DNA from 3 places in the Hylemonella sp. P2_B10 genome. Region 2 is predicted to be linked to each of the others. Evidence: predicted binding sites of a transcription regulator. Region 2 holds the regulator's gene; each other region holds the start of a gene.
What was found. The regulator sigma-54, encoded in region 2, starts transcription at its own class of promoters, with help from an activator protein. The targets are predictions, from matches to a motif close to TGGCANGNAANCTGCTTT.

Region 1: the regulator sigma-54 is predicted to act here: its motif matches at 1,404-1,421, upstream of glnA (type I glutamate--ammonia ligase).
Region 3: the regulator sigma-54 is predicted to act here: its motif matches at 4,324-4,341, upstream of AC1DX2_RS21660 (TorF family putative porin).

Annotation. Positions count from the first base shown of each region.
Region 1 is NZ_JBFUDE010000002.1:216,782-224,703, forward strand. It holds gene glnA (type I glutamate--ammonia ligase) at 1-1,355, opposite strand, end outside; gene AC1DX2_RS08835 (competence/damage-inducible protein A) at 1,555-2,382, opposite strand; gene AC1DX2_RS08840 (EI24 domain-containing protein) at 2,366-3,262, opposite strand; gene AC1DX2_RS08845 (16S rRNA pseudouridine(516) synthase) at 3,589-4,332, opposite strand; gene AC1DX2_RS08850 (DUF3369 domain-containing protein) at 4,454-5,980, shown strand; gene AC1DX2_RS08855 (sulfite exporter TauE/SafE family protein) at 6,186-6,908, opposite strand; gene AC1DX2_RS08860 (universal stress protein) at 6,969-7,406, opposite strand; gene AC1DX2_RS08865 (alkaline phosphatase D family protein) at 7,579-7,922, shown strand, end outside.
Region 2 is NZ_JBFUDE010000007.1:165,512-173,433, forward strand. It holds gene AC1DX2_RS25190 (THUMP domain-containing class I SAM-dependent RNA methyltransferase) at 1-1,119, opposite strand, end outside; gene AC1DX2_RS25195 (RNA polymerase factor sigma-54) at 1,141-2,733, opposite strand; gene lptB (LPS export ABC transporter ATP-binding protein) at 2,733-3,524, opposite strand; gene lptA (lipopolysaccharide transport periplasmic protein LptA) at 3,527-4,087, opposite strand; gene AC1DX2_RS25210 (exopolyphosphatase) at 4,304-5,236, opposite strand; gene AC1DX2_RS25215 (thiol:disulfide interchange protein DsbA/DsbL) at 5,326-5,976, opposite strand; gene AC1DX2_RS25220 (thiol:disulfide interchange protein DsbA/DsbL) at 6,038-6,688, opposite strand; gene AC1DX2_RS25225 (SPOR domain-containing protein) at 6,761-7,441, opposite strand; gene argS (arginine--tRNA ligase) at 7,450-7,922, opposite strand, start outside.
Region 3 is NZ_JBFUDE010000005.1:104,549-112,470, forward strand. It holds gene AC1DX2_RS21640 (SMP-30/gluconolactonase/LRE family protein) at 1-544, opposite strand, end outside; gene AC1DX2_RS21645 (aldose 1-epimerase) at 541-1,407, opposite strand; gene AC1DX2_RS21650 (ammonium transporter) at 1,567-3,096, opposite strand; gene glnK (P-II family nitrogen regulator) at 3,130-3,468, opposite strand; gene AC1DX2_RS21660 (TorF family putative porin) at 3,494-4,273, opposite strand; gene AC1DX2_RS21665 (YifB family Mg chelatase-like AAA ATPase) at 4,495-6,066, shown strand; gene AC1DX2_RS21670 (CYTH domain-containing protein) at 6,104-6,574, opposite strand; gene AC1DX2_RS21675 (MFS transporter) at 6,599-7,915, shown strand; gene ftrA (transcriptional regulator FtrA) at 7,807-7,922, opposite strand, start outside.

The DNA of each region.
Region 1 (7,922 bases), on a different contig from region 2:
TCGCCCATCTTCAGCTCGATGTAGGCATCGATCATGGTGTCGGTGAACACGCCACCCTTGGTCAGGAAACCGCGACCCTTGTCCAGATAATCCAGCGCCTGGTCCAGGCTGTGGCACACGGTCGGCACCTTGGCGTCTTCTTCCGGCGGCAGGTGGTACAGGTCCTTGGAGGCGGCTTCGCCCGGGTGGATCTTGTTTTCCACACCGTCCAGGCCGGCCATCATCAGGGCCGAGAAGGCCAGGTAGGGGTTGGCCAGCGGATCGGGGAAGCGCGCCTCAATGCGACGGCCCTTGGGGTTGGCCACATAGGGGATGCGGATGGAAGCCGAGCGGTTGCGAGCCGAGTAGGCCAGCTTCACCGGGGCTTCAAAGCCGGGCACCAGGCGCTTGTAGCTGTTGGTTCCGGGGTTGGTGATGGCGTTCAGCGCGCGCGCATGCTTGATGATGCCGCCGATGTAGAACAGCGCGAAGTCGCTCAAACCCGCATAGCCGTCGCCGGCAAACAGGTTCTTGCCGTCTTTCCAGATCGACTGGTGCACGTGCATGCCGGAGCCGTTGTCGCCGACCAGCGGCTTGGGCATGAAGGTGGCGGTCTTGCCATAGGCGTTGGCCACATTCCAGACCACGTACTTCAGGGTTTGCGTCCAGTCGGCGCGCTCCACCAGCGTGCTGAACTTGGTGCCAATCTCGTTTTGGCCGGCGCCGCCCACTTCGTGGTGGAACACTTCCACCGGGATGCCCAGCGATTCCAGGATCAGCGACATTTCGGCGCGCATGTCCTGCATGCTGTCGACCGGGGGCACGGGGAAGTAGCCGCCCTTGACGGTGGGACGGTGGCCGCGGTTGCCGCCTTCAATTTTCTTGCCGGTGTTCCACGGTGCTTCGTACTCGTCGATCTTGACGAAAGAGCCCGACATATCGGCGCCCCAGCGGATGTCGTCAAAGATGAAGAATTCGGGTTCCGGGCCGAAGTAGGCGGTGTCGCCCATGCCCGAGGCCTTCAGGTAGGCTTCGGCGCGCTTGGCGATGGAACGCGGGTCACGGTCGTAGGCCTTGCCGTCGCCGGGTTCCAGCACGTCGCAGGTCAGGATCAGCGTGGTTTCTTCAAAGAATGGGTCGATGTTGGCGGTGTTGGAATCGGGCATCAACAGCATGTCAGAGGCTTCGATGCCCTTCCAGCCGGCGATGGAGGAACCGTCAAACGCGTGGCCCGACGTGAACTTGTCTTCGTCAAAATGGGACACCGGCACGGTGACGTGCTGTTCCTTGCCACGCGTGTCGCTGAAGCGAAAGTCAACAAACTTGACTTCGTTTTCCTTCACCAGTTTCATCACGTCTGCGACGGTCTTGGCCATCAAATACTCCTGTTGGGATGGTTGTTAAATAAGCGTTTCGAGCTAGGGATTGCAGTTTCTGTGCCAGTGTTCAGGATACGGAGCACCCCCACGGCAACCCCGCATTCTGCCTTGAGTTGGCAGGGTTTTGGAGGGTGGCATCAGATTCAAATGCACCATTATGGTGCAAAACTAAGGGGCGCACCATGGCGGGGATAAATCACGGGCGCACCAATTCGGGGCCGAGTTTGACCCCGTGCTGAGCCAGGCCAGCCAACAAAGCCTGGTAGGCAGCCTCGGTATCGGCAGGCGCGCCTTTGACGCCCAGTTCAATGTGGCGCCCATATTGCGGGTGGTCCACACTGGGCAGGCTGAACACCTTGACGCCGGCAAAGCGGGCCTCCAGTTGCTCCATCAGCGGCGTCAGCGTTGCCTCCATGGCACCAAACACGATGACGGACTTCTCCACCCAGGCGCCCTGGCGGAACAGCGCTGCGTAATGGCTGTCCAGCACCCATTCCATCATCGGCCAGGCCATGACCGGGAAACCGGGCACGAAATGCACCGTGCCACCGCCCACTGCGGTGCAAGTGAAGCCGGCGATCTTGTTGAATGGGTTGGGGATGATGCTGGCACCTTGAGGGAACACACCCATGTTCAAACGGTGCTGGTTGTCCGCCCGGTCCGGCTCGTAGGCCAGGCCCTGTTCGCGCGCGACATCTTGCATGCGCTCGTAGATCAGCGCGGCGGCATCGGGGTGCAACGCCAGCGGCAGGTTCAGCGCGGCGGCGGCGCATTGGCGGGTGTGGTCGTCTGGCGTGGCCCCTATGCCACCGCAGGAGAACACCACCTGTGCCGGGTCGTCAAAGGCCCTTTTCAGCGCTGCGGTGATGCGCGCGGGCGAATCGCCCACGTAATCGGCGTAGGCCAGCTGCAGGCCACGCGCGGCAAGCAGTTCGATGGCCTTGGGCAGGTGTTTGTCGGCGCGTTTGCCGGACAGGATCTCGTCGCCAATGATGACGATGCCGAATTCAGTGGGTTGGCTCATGTGGCACGGCGGGAAGGTCGGTCGCCAGCGGCAGCGCCGGCGGATTGGACGGGCTGGGCGGGGCTGGCTGCACCATGGCCGCAGCCTTGGCTTGGCGCAGCGCCTGCAGCGCGGCCAGGCAGTAGTGGGTGAACCACAGCGACGAAAAGGCAAACACCAGCATGTAGATCCAGATCACCAGCGGCACGAAGTAGACGAAGGCGGCCACCACCATGGTGCCCGACACCCAGGCCAAGCTGGGCATGGCACCCAGGTAACCGCTGAGCACGCCTATGCCCAACAACCAACCACGGTGCTGGCGAAACAACTCGCGCCGCTCGTCGCCGCTGGCATGCGCGGCCAGCGCGTCAAAGGTCATCACGCGGTAGGTCAGCCACCCCCAGATCAGCGGCGGCAGCACCAGGATCAGCGGCGGCAACAGCCACAGCGGCGTGGAGACCAGCAGCGCGATCAACGCCAGCACGGTGGAGCCCAGCGACCACAGCACGCTCATCAGCAGCGAACCGCCCTGCTTGCGCTCCAGCGCATTGAAGCGCCGCCGCGCCACCAGTGCCACCAGCGCCGGCGTCATCAACAGCGCCACCAGCAGCATGGAGACCACCACGATCAGCGGCGTGACGGCAAAGACAACCAGCAGCGGCGCCAGCACGGTGCGAAACCCGCCCACGCCCATGCCTTGCAGCCAGCCTTCGGCACTGCTGATGATGCTGGACGACTCCAGCGCCGTGCGCACGGTGTCCACGGCCGGCACCCAGAAGAAATAGCCCAAGCCCAGCGCCAGCACAACCATCAGCGCCAGCGGCACCAGCGACAACAGGATGACCCGCGGATGCAGGCAATACATCACCGCACGCCAGAACGAATCCAGGAACAGGCTCATGGCCCAAGCATAACCTCGGCGTGTGTACATGCCGCATCCGGATACAGCCAAGCCCCTTGCTGGCTGCCGACGCCGCTGGGGCGCGTGGCTACGGGAATGTCCCCCGGGCCTACGGCCCTCCTCCTTGATTTCCCTCCGCCACGCGCCCCAGCGACATCGGGTCAATTGGCATGCGCAGTGCTTAAATGCGGGAAAATCGCACTCAAACCACGTTCGCAGGATCAAGTCGATGCGGCATTCGGCGGAGTGGCATCAAGGAGGAAGCCCGTAGGGCCGGGGGACAGCCGCGGAGCCGAGTGCCGCGTCGGCCTGATCACCCAACCAAGCTACGAGCGAATGCTTTCCAACGCGGCATCATCCAGCCACCGCCACTGCCCTGGCGCCAGATCATCCGGCAGCCACAAGCCCCCGATCTGCGAACGGTGCAAGCCCTCGACGCGGTTGCCCACGGCCGCGACCATGCGTTTGACCTGGTGGTACTTGCCTTCTGTCAGCGTCAACCGCAGATGCAGCGGGTTGACGGCTTCGCAGGCGGCGGCGCGCACCGGCTTGGGGTCGTCGTCCAGCACCACGCCGGCCAGCAGGCGCTGCACCTGGCTGTCGTCCAGCGCGTGCTTCACCGTCACCTCGTAGACCTTGGGCACATGGTGGCGCGGCGAGCTCATGCGGTGGATGAACTGGCCGTCATCGGTCAGCAACAACAGGCCGGTGGTGTCCTGGTCCAGCCGACCCACCGCCTGCACGCCCTGCACCGGGCCCTTTTGCGGGCGCTGGCGCAGCGGCGCCGGCAGCAAGGTGTAGATGCTGGGATAGGTGGACGGCTTTTGCGAGCACTCGGTGCCCGCCGGCTTGTGCAGCATCAGGTAGGCCTTGGCCTGGTAGGGCCAGTCCTGCCCCTGCACCTGGAACCACAAGCCCTCGGGCTCGAACTCGCGCGCTGACTCCGTGCACGGCTGCGCAGGCGAACCCGGGCCGGCGTCATGGACCTGCACCAGCCCCTGCTGCACCAGGCCCGCGCACACGCGCCGTGTGCCAAAGCCCTGCGAAAAAAGGATGTCTTGCAACTGCATGGCGCAAGTATCGCAAAGCAGCGGGGCAAAGCGGCCTGCTCCCGGTCTTTTTCACGTTTGCTGCCTGCCGCGTATTCGCTTAGACTGCGCTCTCCCCCCGAAACGGCTCGCTGCCCGAACCATGTCCGACGAACTGGTATTTGAAGACGAGGTCCCCACCGCGCCGGCGCGCGTGCGCCAGCCGCCTTGGCATGTGCTGATCGTGGACGACGAGCCGGCGGTGCACGAAGTCACCAAGCTGGTGATGACCGGTTTCGAGATGGACGGCCGGCCGCTGGAATTCCTGCACTGCTACAGCGGCCGCGAGGCGCGCGATGTGCTGGCCACGCGCGACGACATCGCGCTGATCCTGCTGGACGTGGTGATGGAGACCGAGCACGCAGGCCTGGACCTGGCGCGCCACATCCGCGAAGACCTGAAGAACACCAATGTGCGCATCGTGCTGCGCACCGGCCAGCCGGGCCAGGCGCCCGAGGAGCAGGTGATTCGCGATTACGACATCAACGACTACAAGGAAAAGACCGACCTCACCCGGCGCAAGATGATCACGGTGTTTTACGCCGGCTTGCGTGCCTACCGCGACCTGATGCGCATCGAGAACGCGCGCAAGGGCCTGGAGCGCTCGCTGGAGGCGGTATCCAAGGTGTACGAGTCGCGCAGCCTGGCCGCCTTCGCTTCGGCGGTGCTGGACCAGTTGAACTACCTGCTCAACGTCAATGGTGAAGGCCTGTGCACCAGCTACCTGGCGTCCCACCCCGCTTCGACACTGGACCGCAAGGTGCGCGTGCTGGCCGCCACACCGGCCTTTGCCAGGCTGCTGGAAGGTGGCGTGCAGGCGCTGCCTGAGGACGTGCGCGCCGTGCTGGAGCGCACCATGCGCGAAAAGGCCAGCCACTACGGCGAAAGCTACTACGCGGGCTACTACCTGACGCAGGCCGGTAGCGAGAGCATGATCTACATGACCTTTCCCGAGCCCATCAGCGAGGCTGCGCGGGCGCTGCTGGAAATGTTCTGCAGCAACGTGGCCATGACCTATGACAACCTGCTGATGCACGAGGAGATGGCGCAATCCCAGCAGGCCAGCGTCAACGTGCTGGGCGAGGCGGTGGAAAAGCGCATACCCCAGGGAGGCGCCCACGTCGCACGGGTCAGCGCGCTGGTGGCGCTGCTGGCGGGCAAGCTGGGCATGTCCGAGCGCGATGTCAGCATCGTGCAGCAGGCGGCGGCATTGCACGATATCGGCAAGGCCGGCGTGCCAGACCACATCCTGCAAAAGGCCGGCGCACTCAACGAGGCCGAGTGGGACCAGATGAAGGCGCACGCCCAGTTGGGGCATGACCGCCTGGCCAAGTCCGAGTTGCCTATGCATCAGCTGGCCGCGCTGATCGCCCAGCAGCACCATGAACGCTGGGACGGCAGTGGCTACCCGCTGGGTTTGGCCGAAGGGCAGATCCACGTCGCCGGGCGCATCGTGGCGGTGGCCGACGTGCTGGATTCGCTGTTGCGGCAAAGCAGCTACAAGATGCCCTGGGCGCTGGACGATGCGCTGGCGCATCTGCGCAGCGCCGCTGGTCGGCAGTTCGACCCGCAACTGGTGGACATCCTGTTCACCGAGCTGGAGGCCATCAAGGCCTTGTATGCAAATTAAAACAAACGAAGTTTGGCTCCCAGGTCATAGTCGTAACAACTGGTAAACAAGGGGTAAAGTTGCTGCACACGCAACATACCCAGTCCTATACTGGCCTCGGGTTCAGACCCCCACTGTTGGGTGACCTGTCAGCAGTGTTTTCTTGCTTGATGAATGTGATTTACCCCAGCCTCGTGCTGGGGTTTCTTTTTGACGAGCGTGGGGGCTAACTGAACGCAGCCCAGGCCATGGTCAGTGCGGCCACGCCCAACATCCCATCCATCAGCAGGCGAAAGCGCTCGGCGTCCAGGCTTTGCACGAAGCGCTTGGCGATGAAGGAGCCGGCCATCAGCGACAGGCCCACGATCAGCCCCTGCGCGATGGCCGACCACGGCAGCGCGCCATAGCTGCGAAACACCAGGCTCTTGCTCAGGTACATGGTCAGGGAAGCCATGGCCTCGGTGCCCAGGAAAGCCCCCTTCACCAACCCATGGGCCAGGAAGAACGGTGTGTTGATGGGGCCGGTGGAGACGACGATGCCGGTCAGGAAGCCGATGACCACGCCCACCGGCGCAAACTGCCACAACGCCAAGCGGAAGTGGCGCGCCGCCAGCCAGCGGCGCAGCGGGATCATGGCCAGGAAGAAGACCGCAAGCGTCCCTTCCACCCAGCGCGCGGGCAGCACCAGCAGCGTGCGCGCGCCCAGCGCGGCGGCGGGCACGGCCGTCAACGCATAGACACCCACTGCCGGCCACTGCACCTGGCGCCACCACACCAGCACGCGCGACGCATTGGCCATGATGGCGGCCACCGCCATGATGGGCACCGCCTCGCGCGGGCCAAAGGCCAGCACCAGCACAGGCATCAACATGATGGACGAGCCGAAGCCCACGATGCCAGAGATGGTGCCGGCCAGCAGGCCGACGGCGAGCACCAGCAGGTAAGTCATGCGCGCAATGCTACCGGCACCGACCGCGCGCGCCGCCGGCGAAGTGGCAAAAATGCGGCCTCAGCAGACGATGGCCACCAGCACGCTGCACGGCGCGTGCGCGATCAGGCTGCCCGAGATGGAGCCGCGCCACCAGCGCTGCGCCCAGCTGTCGAAATGTTTGTGGCCCACCACAATCAGGTTGGCCTGCACCTTGCGCGCGTACTGGGTGATCTCTTCCACAGCCTCGCCCACCAGCACCTCGCCGCTGGCCTGGAAACCCTGCTGCGCCAGCCGTTGCAGGCCGTCGGCCAGGATCGCCTGGTATTCGGATTTGTCCAGCTCCACCAGCGGCGTCACATAGACCGCGCCCTCGGCCCCCACCAGGCCGGTGGCCGGTGGCATCACCGCGATCAGGGACACCACGGCCTCGCTCCATTGGGCGATTTCGCGGCAATCCAGCAGGGCCTTCTGACCGGCTTCCGAGCCGTCATAGGCCAACACGATGCGCTTGTACATGGTGCCCCCAACGTGGTGATCGATACACTTCAGCATAGCCATCACGGTGGCGGCTGGCAACAGGGGTTTCGTCAGCACGCCAACGGCCTTTGCTCTTTACGTCTGGCCGGCCCGCCGCAGGCCATGCCAGTGCCATACTGCGGTCACCGACGTCTGCCAGCATGCATCCACCATGACGCACACCACGCCTGCATCCCTGTTTCACTACGTGCAAGCCCTTGAGCAGCACACCCGCGGCTGGCCGCAGCCCCTGGCGCGCCGCCACTTCCTCAAGGGCGCGGCCGCACTGGCGGCCGGGAACATCCTGGCAGCGGCCCCCTTGCGCCAGGCACAGGCACAAACCACCCCCGCCACGCGCTTCTCGGCCTACCCGTTCGCACTGGGCGTGGCCTCGGGTGCACCCCGGCCCGACAGCGTGGTGCTGTGGACCAAGCTGGCGCCCGAACCGCTGGCGCAAGCCGGCGACGGCGGCATGCCGCCCGAGCGCGTGACGCTGCAGTGGGAACTGGCCGACGA
Region 2 (7,922 bases):
GCTGGGCAGCTTCAGGTCCGGCGTCAGCATCCAGGCGGTCCAGCCGCTGTAGTTCTTTTTCCAGTGCGTGGCCAACTGGCCGAAGAACTCGCCGCCGTCTTCGGTGTAGGCGCTTTCGCGGGCGCGCGCGCCTGCCACCCCGCCGGCCTCGATGCGCTCGCCGTAGGGTGGGTTCAGCAGCATCAGCGCTGGGGCCTCGCACGGCGGCATGCGCTGCAAGGCGTCGCCGCCACGGAACTCGATGACATCGGCCACGCCGGCGCGCTCGGCATTGCGCTGCGCAAAGTCCACCATGCGGTGGGCCACGTCGCTGCCGAAGATGATGGGCTCCACATCATGCGGGCGCACCACCTCGGCGTCGGCGGCATCTTGCCGGATGGCCTCCCACACGTGCGCCTGGAACGGCAGGTACTTCTCGAACGCGAAGCGCCGGCGTGAGCCAGGCGCCACGCGGCAGGCAATCTGCGCTGCCTCGATAGCGATAGTGCCGCTGCCGCAGCAGGGGTCGTACAACGGCGTGAGGTCACCCTCGCCGTCGGCCCAGCCGCTGGCGGCAATCATGGCGGCGGCCAGCGTCTCTTTCAACGGCGCCTCACCCTTGTCTTCGCGCCAGCCGCGCTTGAACAGCGGCTCGCCCGAGGTGTCGATGTACAGCGACAGCGTGTCGGTGGTCAGGTGCGCGTAGATGCGCACGTCGGGCCAGGTGGTGTTGACGTCGGGCCGCACGCCGCCGGCCTTGGCGCGGAAGCGGTCGCACACCGCGTCCTTGATCTTCAAGGCGGCGAAATTCAGGCTGGTCAGCGGGCTGTGCTGGGCTGTCACCTCGACCTTGATGCTTTGCTTGGGCGTGAACCAGATCTCCCAGGCCACCTGGCTGGCGGCCTCGTAGAGGTCGTTCTCGTTGCGGTAGGGCGTGTGGGACAACTGCACCAGCACGCGCTGGGTAAGACGGCTGTGCAGATTCAACAGCAGGGCGTCACGCCAGGAAGCGTTCAGCGACACACCGCCGCGCCGCTTGTCCAGCGCCTCGGCGGGCAGGCCAGTGATGAAGCCGGCCTCGGCCAGCAGGTAGTCCTCGACGCCAGCGGCGCAAGGCAGAAACAATTGCAACTGGTTCACGGGGAGATCCCTTGGCGGCGCTTACAGCGCCTTGCGCAAGTTGGTAGGCGCTATGCGCAGGCTTTCGCGGTACTTGGCCACGGTGCGGCGCGCGCACTCGATGCCCTGCTCCTTCAGCATGTCGGACAGCTGGCTGTCGCTCAGCGGCTTCTTCGGGCTTTCGGCCGCCACAAATTGCTTGATCAGCGCGCGCACCGCAGTGCTGGAGGCATTGCCACCCGATTCGGTGCCCAGCGCCGAGCCGAAGAAGAACTTCAGCTCGAAGGTGCCGAACGGTGTGGCCATGTATTTGGCGGTGGTGACGCGGCTGATGGTGGATTCGTGCAGCCCCAACTCATCCGCGATCTCGCGCAACACCAGCGGGCGCATGGCCAGTTCGCCATGGGTGAAGAAGTTCTTCTGCCGTTCCACGATGGCGGTGCTGACGCGCAGGATGGTGTCGAAGCGCTGCTGGATGTTCTTGATGAACCAGCGCGCCTCCTGCAGGCGCTGCTGCAAGGCGGCGTAGTTGGAGGCTTCCCGGCCGCCGCCCTTGTGCTGCTTCAGGGCATTGGCATAGATGTCGTGCACGCGCAGCTTGGGCATCACGTCGGGGTTCAGCAGCACGCGAAAGCGCGCCTGCGCGCCATTGCTGATCTTGGTGACCAACACATCGGGCACCACCACGTTGCGCTCCACATCGATGAAGCGGCGGCCCGGCTTGGGCTCCAGGCGGGCGATCAGCGCGATGGCGTCGCGCACGGCGGCGTCGTTGCAACCGCACAGCTGCACCAGGCGCTTGACGTCGCGGCGCGCCAGCAGGTCGATGGGTTGCTCGCAGACGCGCAGGGCCAGCGCCACCGCCATGGCGGTGGGCACGTCCAGGCGAATGTTGCGCTGCATGGCGTGCAATTGCAGGCTCAGGCACTCGGCCAGGCTGCGCGCGCCCACGCCGGCCGGCTCCAGGTTGTGCAGCAGGCTCAAGGCCATGGTGAAGCTGTGCACCAGGTTTTCCACCTGTTCCTCGTCGCCACCGGCCAGGCCGCGTGCCAGGTCTTCCAGCGGGTCTTCCAGGTAGCCGTCGTCGTTCAGCGACTCGATCAGGAAGCGCAGCGCGGCACTGTCGGCCTCGCTCAGGCGCAGCGCCAAGGCCTGGCGGTGCAAATGTGTTTGCAGCGACTCCTGGCTGCGCGCCAGCTCACCGGCATCGGCGTCTTCGTCGCCGTTCAGGTTGTTGCCGTGGGCCTTGGCGTCGCCGCCCCACTCGCCGTCGTCGGGCGACATGTCCAGCGTGCCGTCGCCCTCCCAATCCTGGCCGTCGTCGGCGGTCAGCGGCGTCGCTTCGTCATTGGTCGTGGTGGAGGTGGAACTGTCGGTGTACTCTGTCGCGGCGCCGCTGGCGGCGAACTCGGCGTCGCGGTCGTCCTCACGCACGGGCGTGTCGACCTGGGCGATGCCGAAGTCGCTGCCCGGCGCCTCGTCATGCGCCAGCTCCAGGAAGGGGTTGTCGTCCAGCATCTGGTCGACTTCCTGGCTCAGCTCCAGCGTCGACAACTGCAGCAGCCTGATGGACTGCTGCAGCTGTGGCGTCAACGCCAGGTGCTGCGATATCTTGAGCGAGAGACCGGGTTTCATCACATTTTGAAGTGTTCGCCCAGATACACACGCCTGACATCGGCGTTGTCCACGATCTCGGAGGGTGTGCCCTGGGCCAGCACATGGCCGTCGCTGATGATGTAGGCGTGGTCGCAGATGCCCAGCGTCTCGCGCACATTGTGGTCGGTGATCAGCACGCCAATGCCGCGCCCCTTGAGGAAGCTGATGATGCGCTGGATCTCGATGACGGCGATCGGGTCGATGCCGGCAAACGGCTCGTCCAGCAAGATGAAACGCGGCTGCGTGGCCAGCGCACGGGCGATCTCCACGCGGCGGCGCTCGCCGCCGGACAGCGCCAGCGCCGGCGAATCGCGCAGGTGCTCCACCCGCAGTTCCTGCAGCAGGCTGGTCAAGCGGTGCTCGATCTCGGGCTTCTTCAATGGCTCGCCGGCCTCGTCGCGCTGCAGCTCCAGCACCGCGCGCACGTTGTCTTCCACATTGAGCTTGCGGAAGATAGAGGCCTCTTGCGGCAGGTAGCTCAGGCCCATGCGCGAACGCCGGTGTATGGGCATGTGCTCCACCGACTGGCCGTCGATGCGGATGTCGCCCGAGGTGGCACGCAGCAACCCCACGATCATGTAGAACGAGGTGGTCTTGCCGGCACCGTTGGGGCCCAGCAGGCCGACGACCTCGCCCTTGCCCACGGCCAGCGACACGTCCTTCACCACCTCGCGGCTGCCGTAAAACTTCTTCAGGTTGCGGGCTTCAAGGCGGCTGCCAGCGGCGCCCGCATCCACAGTGCCGCCCGTTGCGGGCACAGGAGAAGCCACCGTCACTGCTTGTCCCCGCTCAGCGAGGGGCTCGGCCGCAGCCGGACGCCGGAAGCGGCCGGCAGGGTGGGGGCTGCCGGCGTGGCTGGCGAACCGGGCGCCTGCCCGCTGGCGGCTTCGCCCTTGGGCGTCATCATCACACGCACGCGGCCACCGGGCTGCGGGACGCCGTTCTTCACCGTGGTGCCGTCGATGTTGAAACTGTCCTTGACGTTGTCCAACAGGATCACGGCGCCGGTCATCTCGTCGTTCAACTGGGCCCCCTTGAGGCGACGCATGATGGCCTTGGTGACGAACTTGACCGTGTCAGCGCGGCCGTCGTAAATGATGGTCTCGGCCTCGCCCTCGATGAACTCGTCCACCCCATCGCGCTTTTGCCGGAAGAAGGCCAGCTTGCCCGGCTCGGCGATGACGGTGCCGTATTGGTAGCCCTGCGCGTCCTCGCGGTAGGTCAGCTGGGCGCCGCGTATTAGCAGCGTGCCCTTGCTCAGCACCACATTGCCGTTGAACACCGTGGTCTGCTTCAGATCGTCCGCCACACCCGTGTCCGCCTCGATGTTCATCGGTTTGCTGCGGTCGGCTTTTTCTGCTTGTGCAGTGCAACAAAATCCTGCCAACAGCAGGGCGAGCAGAGGGGTGATGGGATGTGGCGTCATAGGCGGCATGAATCTTGCATCACATTGTAAGCGCGTGACGCGTTCCTGCGGTCCGTGCCGCTGCAAATAGGGGATTTTTTTGCCAACAGAAGGGGAAACATCCCCCCTTTGGCCACGCCCGGCTCAGCCGTCGTTGTTGATCTGGGTGATCAATTCCTGCAGCACCGTGGTGGCCTTGTTGTTGTCCACCTGGCAGGTGCCGGCGTTTTCATGGCCGCCACCACCGTAGTAGAGCATCAGCCGGCCGATGTTGGTCTTGGAGCTGCGGTTGATGATGGACTTGCCGGTGGCAAACACGGTGTTTTGCTTTTGCATGCCCCACATCACGTGGATGGAGATGTTGGTCTGCGGGTACATCGCGTAGATCATGAAGCGATTCACCGCGAAGATGACCTCCTCGTCGCGCAGGTCCAGCACCGCCAAGTTGGCAATCACCGAGGTGCAGCGTGCAATCTGCTCCTTGGCCTTGGCCGCATGCTCGTTGTACAGTTCCACGCGCTCCACCACATCGGGCAGGGCCAGGATCTGCGCAATGCTGTGGTCCTTGCAGTACTTGATCAGATCCATCATCAACTGGTAGTTGCTGACGCGGAACTCGCGGAAACGGCCCAGGCCGGTGCGCGAGTCCATCAGGTAGTTCAGCAGCACCCAGTCGGTGGGGTTGAGGATTTCTTCGCGGGTGAACTGCGCCGAATCGGCCTTGTCCACCGCCGCCATCATGTCGGCCCAGGCCGCCGGAAAACGCGCCGTGCCGCCGTAGTGCTCGAACACCACGCGCGCCGCCGACGGCATGTCGGGCAGGATGATGTGGTTGGGCCGGTCGCCGGTGTTGCGCATGGTCTCCGACAGGTGGTGGTCGAAGGCCAGGTGCACGCCCGGCACATAGGGCAGGTTGGTGGTGATGTCGCGGTCGGAAATCTCTACCTTGCCGTCCTGCATGTCCTTGGGGTGGACGAACTTGATGTCGTCTATGAGCTCCAGCTCATTGAGCAAGACGGCACAGACCAGCCCATCAAAATCACTGCGGGTGACCAGGCGAAATTTCTCGGCGGACATGTAGTTCTCCACAACGGTGCAATTTGCAAAGCATTCTATGCCACGCCCGCAGCGCGGCGCAGCGCTTGCGCGCGCTTTTTGCAGCAGTCCTACAGCCGACCGGCGCGCAACTCGCCAATCAGGTAATCGCCCACGGCCAGCACTTGCGGCATGCCGCCGGCCATGCCGCCGTCGGTGATGTAGCGCCCGCCGAAGGCCATGGTGGGCACCCCTTCCAGCCGGAAGCTGTTTTGCAGCTGCGCCGCCCGGCTGGCCTTGGTGGAGGCGCTGAAGGACTTGTACTGGTCCATGAACTTGGCGCGGTCCACGCCCTGCTTGGCCACCCAGTCGGCGATCTGGTCCGGTGTGGTCATGGGCACGCGCTCGCTGTGGTAGGCCAGGAACACCTTGGTGTGCAGCTTCTCCAGCAGACCCATAGCCTCCAGCGCGTAGTAAAAACGCTGCAGCAGGCCAGCCTCGTCAGCGAAAGACACTGGCACGCGCTTGAACGCCACGTCCTTGGGCAGCTTGGCCACCCAGGGCGCCAGGATAGGCTCGAACGAGGCGCAGTGCGGGCAGCTGTAGCGGAAGAACTCGACCACCTCGATCTTGCCGGGGGTGTCGGTGGGCTGGCGCTGGTCCAGCTTCTTGAACTGCGCGCCCTCGCGCGGCTGGGCCAGCACTGGGTTGCTGGTCAATCCCAGGCCAGCCGTGGCCAGTGCGCCCATGGACAGGGCCGAGAAATCCCTACGCTTGATCATCTGTGTGTGCTCCGTCAATGCCATGAAATCGGTTGAAATGTGGGGAGGACGTCGCGCGCGCTCAGCGGCCGGCGCGCACCTGCGCCACCAGGAAATCGGCCACCTGCAGCATGCGCGGCATGGTCTTGGAATAGTCGGCGTCCACATAGAAGCGCCCGGCAACGCCAATGGCCGGCACGCCCTCCACCTTGAAGGCGTCCTGCAGCTGACGCACGCGCAACGCCTTGGCATCGGTGGCCGGCGCGTTGTATTGCGCGATGAACTTGGCGCGGTCCACGCCCTGCTTGGCCACCCAGTCGGCGATGGCGCCTTCGCGTTCCAGCACCACGCGCTCGGCATGAATGGCGTGAAAGACCTTGGCGTGCAGGCGGTCGAGCTGGCCCAGCGCCTCCAACGCGAAGAACAGCCGCTGGTGCGGCACCCATTCGTCGCGGAAGGCGGCCGGGATACGGCGCACCACCACATCCTTGGGCACACGGCGTGCCCAGGCGTCGAAACTGGGCTCGAAAGCATTGCAGTGCGGGCAGCCGTACCAGAAGAACTCGACCACCTCGATTCTCCCGGCCGGCACTTCCACCGCCACCGGCTTGTCCAGCGTCAGGTAATCGGTGCCGGATTGGGCTTGCACCTGGGCCAGCGCATTCGCGGCAGGCCAGCACAGCATGGCAACGCCGGCCCCAACGGCCAGCGCGGAAAACTCACGTCGATTCATGTACCCATCTCCAGCAAGGGAACCGGTCAGAGCAAGCGCTGCGTCAAAAAGTTCAACACCGTGGGCCGGCCTTCAGCGGGCCACGCGTATCAGCGCGGTTTCCAACCCCGAGGCCTCCAGCCTTTCCTTGGATTTCTCGCCATCTTCCTTGTGCTCAAACGGTCCCACGCGCACGCGATACACCGTGCGCCCGGACTGCTCGCGCTCGGACACCTTGGCCTCCACGCCGGCCAGCGCCAGCTTGGCACGCTGCGCTTCGGCGTCCTCGGCGGTGCGGAAGGCGCCGACCTGCACGTAATAGGTGAAGGGATCGGCGGCGGCACCCATCTTGGCCTTGGCCAGTTCGCCCAGCGGGTCGGCCACCGCAGCCACCACGGCCTTGGAGGCGGCCACGGCCACCGCGGGAGCGACCGGTTGCTTGGCCGGGGCAACGGCCGGCACCACCGCCGAAGCAGCCGGCGCGGGCGTGATGGCACCGGAAGCCGCCTGCGCCGCCTTGGCGGCCTGCTTGCCGTACAGCGGGGCGTTGGGGTCCCAGTCCTTGTTCTTCTTGGCCTCGGCGGCATCCTGGTCCGGGGTGCGGGACTGGCCCTTGCTCATGAAGGGCACCGGCACCTTGGTGACGTAGACCGCCACGGCCAGGGCCGCCGCCAGCCCCACCACCACACCGATGATGAAGCCCAGCAGCGTGTTGCCGCGTTGCGGCTGCGGCTTCATGCGCGGCCCCTTGTTGTCGTCTTGACGTGTCGCCATAAGCTTTCTTACATTTTCTGCGGGGCGCTGACACCCAGCACCGCCAGGCCATTGTGCAACACCCGGGCGGTGGCGGCCACCAGGGCCAGCCGGGCCAGCTTGACCGGCTCCTCGTCCACCAGGATGCGCTCGGCATCGTAGTAGCTGTGGTAGCTGGCGGCCAGTTCGCGCAGGTAGAAGGTGACGTCGTGCGGCGCGAAGCCCTCGGCGGCAGCCTTCAGCATCTCGGGGTACTTGGCCAGCAGCAGCATCAGTGCCAGCGCCTGCGGGCTCTGCAATGGCGACAGGTCCACCTTGGCCAGCGTGGCCGCGTCGCCGCCCCAGGTCGTCAGCACCGAGCAGATGCGGGCGTGGGCGTACTGCACGTAGTACACCGGGTTCTCGTTGTTCTTGGCCAGCGCCAGGTCGACGTCGAAGCTGTATTCGGTATCGGCCTTGCGGCTGAGCACGAAAAAGCGCACCGCGTCCTTGCTGGTCCAGT
Region 3 (7,922 bases), on a different contig from region 2:
GCGCATCCCAGTCCCAGCAGCGGATGGCGTGGGTAGGCGTGTCGGCCCAATACAGCGTGGTGTTGTCGGTCGACCAGGCCAGGCCATTGGCGGTGCCGGCGTCGCCCACCATGGCTTGCACCTGGGGGGCTGCACCGCCACGGCCATCCACGCAGTACAGCTTGGCGGTGCGCTCGCCGCGCTGGTCGCACATGGTGCCGGCCCAGAAGCGGCCCAGGGTGTCGCACTTGCCGTCGTTGAAGCGGGCGCGGGCGGGGTCGTAGTCGAAGCTGGCGATCTTGGTCAGCGCGCCGCGCCACTGCGGCGCGCGGTAGACGCCGTCACGCAGCGCCACCACCAGGCCGCCGCGCCGCGCCGGGGCGATGCAACCGGGCTCCAGCGCGGGGGCAGTCATGTCCCAGGTCTCCAGGCCGTCGCCTTGCGCATCACAACGCAGCAGCTGCTTGCCGTTGATGTCCACCCAGTACAGCCGTTGCTCCTGCGGGTGCCAGAACGGCGACTCACCCAGCTGGCAGGGCTGGGACGTGATGGTTTGCCAGGTCATGCGTTGCGCTCCACGTGAATGCTCATTTCGGCCGACATGGACTCGCCGGGCTGCAGCACGCGCACGCCCAGGTCCAACCCCTGCACCCGGCCCGACTCCACCAGGTTGATGGCGTTGTTGACATGGCTGACGGGCTCGATGGCCACCACGTCCAGCGCGGCGCCGGTGTAGACCACCAAGCGGCTCAGGTTGGCGCTGATGCGCACGCGCAGCAGCTCGTCAATCAACTCGACCTGGCCACTCCAGCCGTCGAAGCAGTGGTCCACCGTCAACGTGGCCACATCCGTGTCCAGGCCGGTGGAAGGGGCACGGTGGGTGGGCAGCTTGTCGGTGCCCATTTCCCAACGCCCGGCGGCGGCGAAGCGGATGTGGCTGTTTGCGCGCTTGACGAAATAAGGGTGCCAACCCAACCCCACCGGCGCGGCGACGGCGGATTGGTTGGTGATGCTCAACGTGAGCTCCAGCGTGTCGCCGGTCAGGCGAAAGGCCTGTGAGCTGTCGAAGGCGAAAGGCCAGGCCTCATCGGCCTGGTGCTCGAAGGCGAGCAGCGCGAAATCGGCCTGCTGGTCCAGCACGCTCCAGGGCCGCTGCCAGCCCACGCCATGGATGGCGTGCGGCTCGTCGGCGCGCAGGCGCACCAGCGGGTGGCTGGTGCCGGCCCATTGCAGTGCCGCCTGTGCCACGCGGTTGGAAAACGGCACCAGCGGGAAGCTGCCGGCCTGGCGCACCGCGCTCAGGGTCTGCGCGGGCGTGGAGCGCAGCACCGGCACATCACCCAGCCACAAGCCGGCGATGCAGCCGCCCAGCTCGGGCTTGATGTCGCAGCGCAGGGCGCCGCTGGTCAACTGGACGGGGAAACTCATGCCCCGCATTGTGCCTGCACGGGCAGGCCTGTGCGAGAAAAACGCAGGCAAAAAAACGCCCGCCGGGAGCCTGAGGCTCTGGCGGGCGAATCCTTGGAGACGCTCTCGAAAACCAGGGCGGCGGCACCAACCCGCCACCGCCCTGCATGCCGTTCGCGATCAGCGGCTGTAAGCCGTCTCGCCGTGCGAGGTGATGTCCAGGCCTTCGCGCTCGTCTTCTTCCGACACGCGCAGACCGATGACCATGTCGACCAGCTTGTAGGCCACCAGCGACACCACACCGGACCACACGATGGTCACCAGCACGGCCTTGGTCTGGATCCACACCTGGTCCATGATCGGCACCGAGGACACGGCAGCCGTGACCCAGTCACCCACCAGGCCGGGGCCACCCAGGGCTTGGTTGTTGAACACACCGGTCAGCAGCGCACCGACGATGCCGCCGACACCGTGCACGCCAAACACGTCCAGCGAGTCATCAGCACCCAGCACCTTCTTCAGGCCATTGACACCCCACAGGCAGGCGAAGCCGGCGATGAAGCCGATGATGATGGCACCCATCAGGCCAACGTTGCCGCAGGCCGGCGTGATGGCCACCAGGCCGGCGACGGCACCAGAGGCAGCACCCAGCATGGAGGCCTTGCCGCGCATCAGCGCTTCACCCAGGCACCAGGCCAGCACGGCGGCTGCGGTGGCGGAGAAGGTGTTCATGAAGGCCAGCACGGCGGAGTTGCCGGCTTCCAGCGCGGAACCGGCGTTGAAGCCGAACCAGCCCACCCACAGCAAAGAGGCACCGACCATGGTCAGCGTCAGCGAGTGCGGCGTGAAGGCTTCCTTGCCGTAGCCGGTGCGCTTGCCGATCACATAGGCGCCCACCAGGCCCGCCACAGCGGCGTTGATGTGCACCACGGTGCCGCCGGCGAAGTCCAGCGCGCCCCATTGCCAGATCAGGCCGGCCTTGGCGTTGGTGGCGTCCACCACTTCCTTGGCGGTGTAGGCGTCCGGGCCCATCCAGAACCACACCATGTGGGCGATGGGGGCGTAGCTGAAGGTGAACCACAGCACCATGAACATCAGCATGGCCGAGAACTTGATGCGCTCGGCGAAGGCGCCGATGATCAGGCAGCAGGTGATGGCGGCGAACGTGGCCTGGAAAGCCATGAACAGCAACTCGGGAATGACCACGCCCTTGCTGAAAGTGGCAGCCATGGCGAACTCACCCTTCATCGGATCGAACAAGCCCTTCATGAACAGCCGGTCGAACCCGCCGATGAACGAGTTGCCCTCGGTGAACGCCAGGCTGTAGCCATAGACGCACCACAGCACCACGATCAGCGAGAAGGTGACGAACACCTGCATCAGCACCGACAGCATGTTCTTGCTGCGCACCAGGCCGCCATAGAACAGGGCCAGGCCGGGGATGGACATCATGATCACCAGCAGCGTGGCCACGATCATCCAGGAAACGTCGCCCTTGTTGGGCACCGGGGCCGGCGCGGCGGAAGCTGCGGCAGCCGGGGCTGAGGCAGCAGCAGCAGCCGGCGCAGCTGCGGAAGCAGCAGGCGCGGCAGCCGAAGCCGCATCAGCCGGCGCCGATGCGGCAGCAGCCGGTGCCTGCGCCAGCGCGACGGTGGTGCCGCCGGCCAACAGGCCTATGCCCAGCACCAGGGAAGCGAGGAATTTTTTCATGTCGAAGTTCTCTTGTGGTTTATGGGCGGGCGGTTACAGCGCTTCCTTGCCGGTCTCACCGGTGCGGATTCGCACAACTTGCTCCAGGTTGTAGACAAAGACCTTGCCGTCGCCGATCTTGCCGGTGCGGGCAGCGCCCTCCACGGCTTCGATCACGCGGTCAACCAACTCGTCGGCCACCGCCGCCTCGATCTTGACCTTGGGCAGGAAGTCCACCACGTACTCCGCGCCGCGGTACAGCTCGGTGTGGCCTTTCTGGCGGCCGAAGCCCTTGACCTCGGTCACCGTGATGCCTTGCACACCGATCGCCGACAGGGCTTCGCGCACCTCGTCGAGCTTGAACGGTTTGATGATGGCCGTTACGAGTTTCATGTGTTCTCCTGGGCAGTGAATAGGGTTAGAACGAGTACTTCACGCCCAGCACCAGCGCGCTCTTGCCGGTGAATTCGTTCTTGGGTGTGACGTACAAAGTCTTGTTGGCATCGGTGCCGATGGCCGCGGCGGTCACCGAGAAGCCATTGCCGAAGTCCTTGGCCAGCGTCAGCGAGTAGTCGGTGTAGTCGAACGCGCCGTTGTTGGCGAAGCTCTGGTGGCCGATGTGCGGCGTCAGGCTGAAGCCATTGCCCAGGTCGAAGGCTGCGCTCAGGTCCAGGTAGCCGCTGCCCTTGCTGTTGACAGTGCCGAACAGGTCAGACACGCTGTAGGAATACTTGGCGGTGAACACGCCGAAGGTGATGGCGGCGTACAGCTCATCGGTGTTGGCGTTGGTCCAGCCGGGCACCTTGTCCAGGCCGTTGGAGACGTACTGGTAGCGCAGGTAGCCCAGGTCCAGTGTCACGTCCTTGGCGACTTCAAACTTGTAGCCGGCGTAGATGTCCCACTCCAGGCTGCCATCGATGCTGCGGGGAGGGGTGGCCATTTTGCCGGCGTCCTCGATCCACTTGATGCCCGAGCCCCAGGTGCCGATGTAGAAGCCGCTCTTGTGCACGTAGTCGATGCCGCCTTGCAGCGTGGCGTCGAAGTGCGTTTGTGCAATGCCACGGTAGCGGTACTCGGTGACGGCCCCGATGTTGAACGACAGGGTGTAGTCCGGTTCCGGTGCCTTGGCTTGGGCAAACACGCTGCCGCAGGCCAACAAGCTGAACAGGGCGATCGCTACTTTTGATTTCTGGGCCATGGGGTTTCTCCGATGAATTAAAGGGAATATTGATAGGGGACCAGTCGGGTCCAGCACGATCCATGCCACGTGAAATCCCCCAAGCGCGTGGGCTGTGCGAGGTGCTGCGTTATGGGCTCATATCTGCTAAGATATCTGTGTATATATCCAGTTTGCACCAAATAGGTGCGTTTTGGTGCGCAGGGCAGCCCTGAGCACGCACCACGATGGAGGGCACGTTGATGAGCTTGTCTCTGGTGCAAAGCCGCGCATTGGTCGGGCTGCAGGCCACAGCGGTCACCGTGGAGGTGCATCTGGCCAATGGCCTGCCCAGCTTCACGCTGGTGGGCCTGGCCGATGTGGAGGTGAAAGAGGCCCGTGAGCGCGTGCGCTCGGCCATTGCCAATGCAGGCCTGGAATTCCCCAACAACAAGAAAATCGTCATCAACCTGGCGCCCGCAGACCTGCCCAAGGACTCCGGCCGCTACGACCTGCCCATGGCGCTGGGCATCCTGGCGGCCAGCGGGCAAATTGACGGCAGCCGGTTGAAGGGCTATGAATTTGCCGGCGAGTTGTCGCTGTCGGGTGAATTGCGCCCGGTGCGTGGCGCGCTGGCCATGGCGGTGGCGCTGCAAAGCAAGCACGTCGCCACCCGGCTGGTGCTGCCAACCGACAGCGCCGACGAAGCCGCGCTGGTGCCCGATGCCCAGGTTTACCGCGCCCGCCATTTGCTGGACGTGGTGCGCCAGTTCCTGCCCGCCGGCTCCGATGCCGCCGTGGCCGCCGCCGACGCGGTGGCCGACGAAGCCGCAGGCAGTGGCCAGGCCGGCTGGGCCCGCGTGGCCCACCAGCCGCCCGCCAATTGCCGGCACTATGCCGACCTGGCCGACGTCAAAGGCCAGGTCGGGCCCAAGCGGGCGCTGGAGATTGCCGCCGCCGGCGGCCACAGCCTGCTGCTGATGGGCTCGCCGGGCGCCGGCAAATCGATGCTGGCGCAGCGCTTTGCCGGCCTGCTGCCGCCGATGAGCACCGAAGAGGCGCTGCAAAGCGCCGCAATTGCCAGCCTGAGCGGGCGCTTTTCATTGGAGCACTGGGCGGTGCGGCCGACACAAAGCCCGCACCATTCGGCCAGCGCGGTGGCGCTGGTGGGGGGTGGCTCACCACCCAAGCCGGGGGAGATTTCGCTGGCGCACCATGGGGTGCTGTTCCTCGACGAGCTCCCTGAGTTTCCAAGGGCGGCTTTGGAGGCCCTGCGCGAACCATTGGAGTCTGGCCACATCACCATCTCGCGCGCCGCCCGGCGCATCAACTTTCCGGCGCGCTTCCAGCTGGTGGCGGCGATGAACCCCTGCCCTTGCGGCTACCTGGGCTCCGCCTTGAGGCCCTGCCGCTGCACACCCGACCAGGTGGCGCGTTACCAGGGCCGCCTGAGCGGCCCGCTGCTGGACCGCATCGACCTGCACGTGGAAGTGCCGGCCATGGCGCCAGACGACCTGCTGCAAGCTCCCGCCGGCGAAACCACCGCCAACATCCGCGAACGCTGCGCGGCCGCGCGCCAACGCGCCGAACAACGCCAGGGCAAGTCCAATCAGGCCTTGGCCGGCAAGGAGATCGACGCCCACGCCCAGTTGGACGACGCGGCGATGAAGTTCCTGAACAAGGCTGCCGCCCGCCTGGGCTGGTCAGCGCGCGGCACGCACCGGGCGCTGAAGGTGGCCCGCACCATTGCCGACCTGGCGGGCTCGGCGACCACGCAGACAGCGCATGTGGCGGAGGCGATTCAGTACCGGCGGGTGTTGAAGGCTACGCTGTGATGGGCCCGGAGGGCCGTGGACCACCGCGCGGCGCCCATCAAGCCTCCCCCCAGCTTGAATAAGGCTGCACCGCCAGGCTGGAGTTGAAATAGCGCCGGTCATCCGTCACCTCCCGACCCAACCACTGCGGAGGCTCAAATGCCTGGTCTTCGCTGGTCAGCTCAATCTCGGCCACCACCAGCCCGGCGTTGTCGCCGTGGAACTCGTCCACTTCCCACACCATGCCGGCATGCGTCAACGTGTAGCGCGTCTTGTCGATCAACGGGCCATCACACAGTGCCAGCAGTTGTTTCGCGTCGACCACGGGAACAGGGTATTCAAACTCGGCACGCGTGGCGCCTACACTGGTGCCCTTGACGGTCAGAAAAGCCTGCTCACCCGCCAGACGCACGCGCACCGTACGCGCGGCGTCGCGGCACAGGTAGCCCTGCGTCATGCGCTGTGGCTGGCCGCTGGCTTTCCAGCCATCGCCCGTCACCAGGAATTTGCGCTCAATCTCCGTGCCCATGGCCCAGTGTAGAAGATAGACCTGATGCAAGCCGCCGCCGGCACTTACTCCCCCCAGAACCGCCGCTTCGTGCTGTGGCTGTCGCTGGCGCAGCTGATCAGCTGGGGCACCTTGTTCTACACCTTCGCGCTGCTGATGGCGCCGGTGGAGCGTGAGCTGGGCCTGGGGCGCGCGCAAAGCTCGTTGGCCTTCAGCCTGGCGTTGCTGGCCGAAGGCCTGCTGGCCTACCCGCTGGGCCGTTGGATAGACGCCGGCCATGAGCGCCGCGTGATGACGGCCGGCTCGCTGCTGGCCGCCGCCGCGCTGGCCGCCCATGCCTTCATCCACAGCCTGGCGGGCTTCTACCTGGCCTGGCTGGCCATGGGCTGCGCCATGGCGGCCACGCTGTACACACCGGCGTTCGCCATCGTTACGCGGCGCTTTCCGCGCGACTTTCGCCGCGCCATCATCACGCTGACCTTTCTGGGCGGGCTGGCCAGCACGGTGTTCATCCCCACCACGGCGTGGCTGATGGACGCGCTGGGCTGGCGCCATGCACTGCTGGTGCTGGCGGCACTGCATTTGCTGGTGTGCGCGCCTTTGCACGCCTGGGTGCTGCGCTCACCCACCGCAGCGCCGCACCCTGCACCGGCACCAACAACTCAGCCACCAGGCACCACGGCTGCCGCCAGCGCAACCAGCACAGCGACCGTTGCCACCGCTGCGCCGGACGACCGCAACGCATTGGCCCACCATTTGCGCAGCGCACCTTTCCTGCTGGTGGGAGCCTTCGTGGTGCTGATGATGGCTGTCACCGCCGCGCTGCCACCGCACATGGTGAACCTGCTGCGCGAAAACGGCCTGAGCGAGACCTGGGCGGTGGCGGTGCCGGCCAGCATCGGCGTGATGCAGGTGCTGGGGCGCGTGTTGCTGTATTTCTTTGAGCACCGCTTCAACCTGCACCTGGCCAACCGGCTGATTCCCTGCCTGGTGCCGCTCGGCTTGGCGGCACTGCTGGCCGCGCCGTGGTTGGGCGGCGCGCACCTGGGCGTGCAACTGGCGCTGGTGTGGCTGTTCGTGCTGCTGTGGGGCATGGGCAATGGCATGCTGACCATCGTGCGCGGCACTGCAGTGGCGCAGTATGTGGACCGCCAGCATGTGGCGGCGCTCAACGGCGCCTTGGGGTTTCCGCTGGCGCTGGCACGCGCCGCTGCGCCGCTGGCCATGGGCGCGCTGTGGAGCAGCGCCAGTGGCTACAGCCCCGCGCTGTGGCTGTGGCTGTTGGTGGCTGTGCTGGCGGTGGTGGCGCTGGTGCTGGCGCAAAAGCGCAGCCGGTACGCTGTGGGCGGCAAACCCACCTGACGGCGAA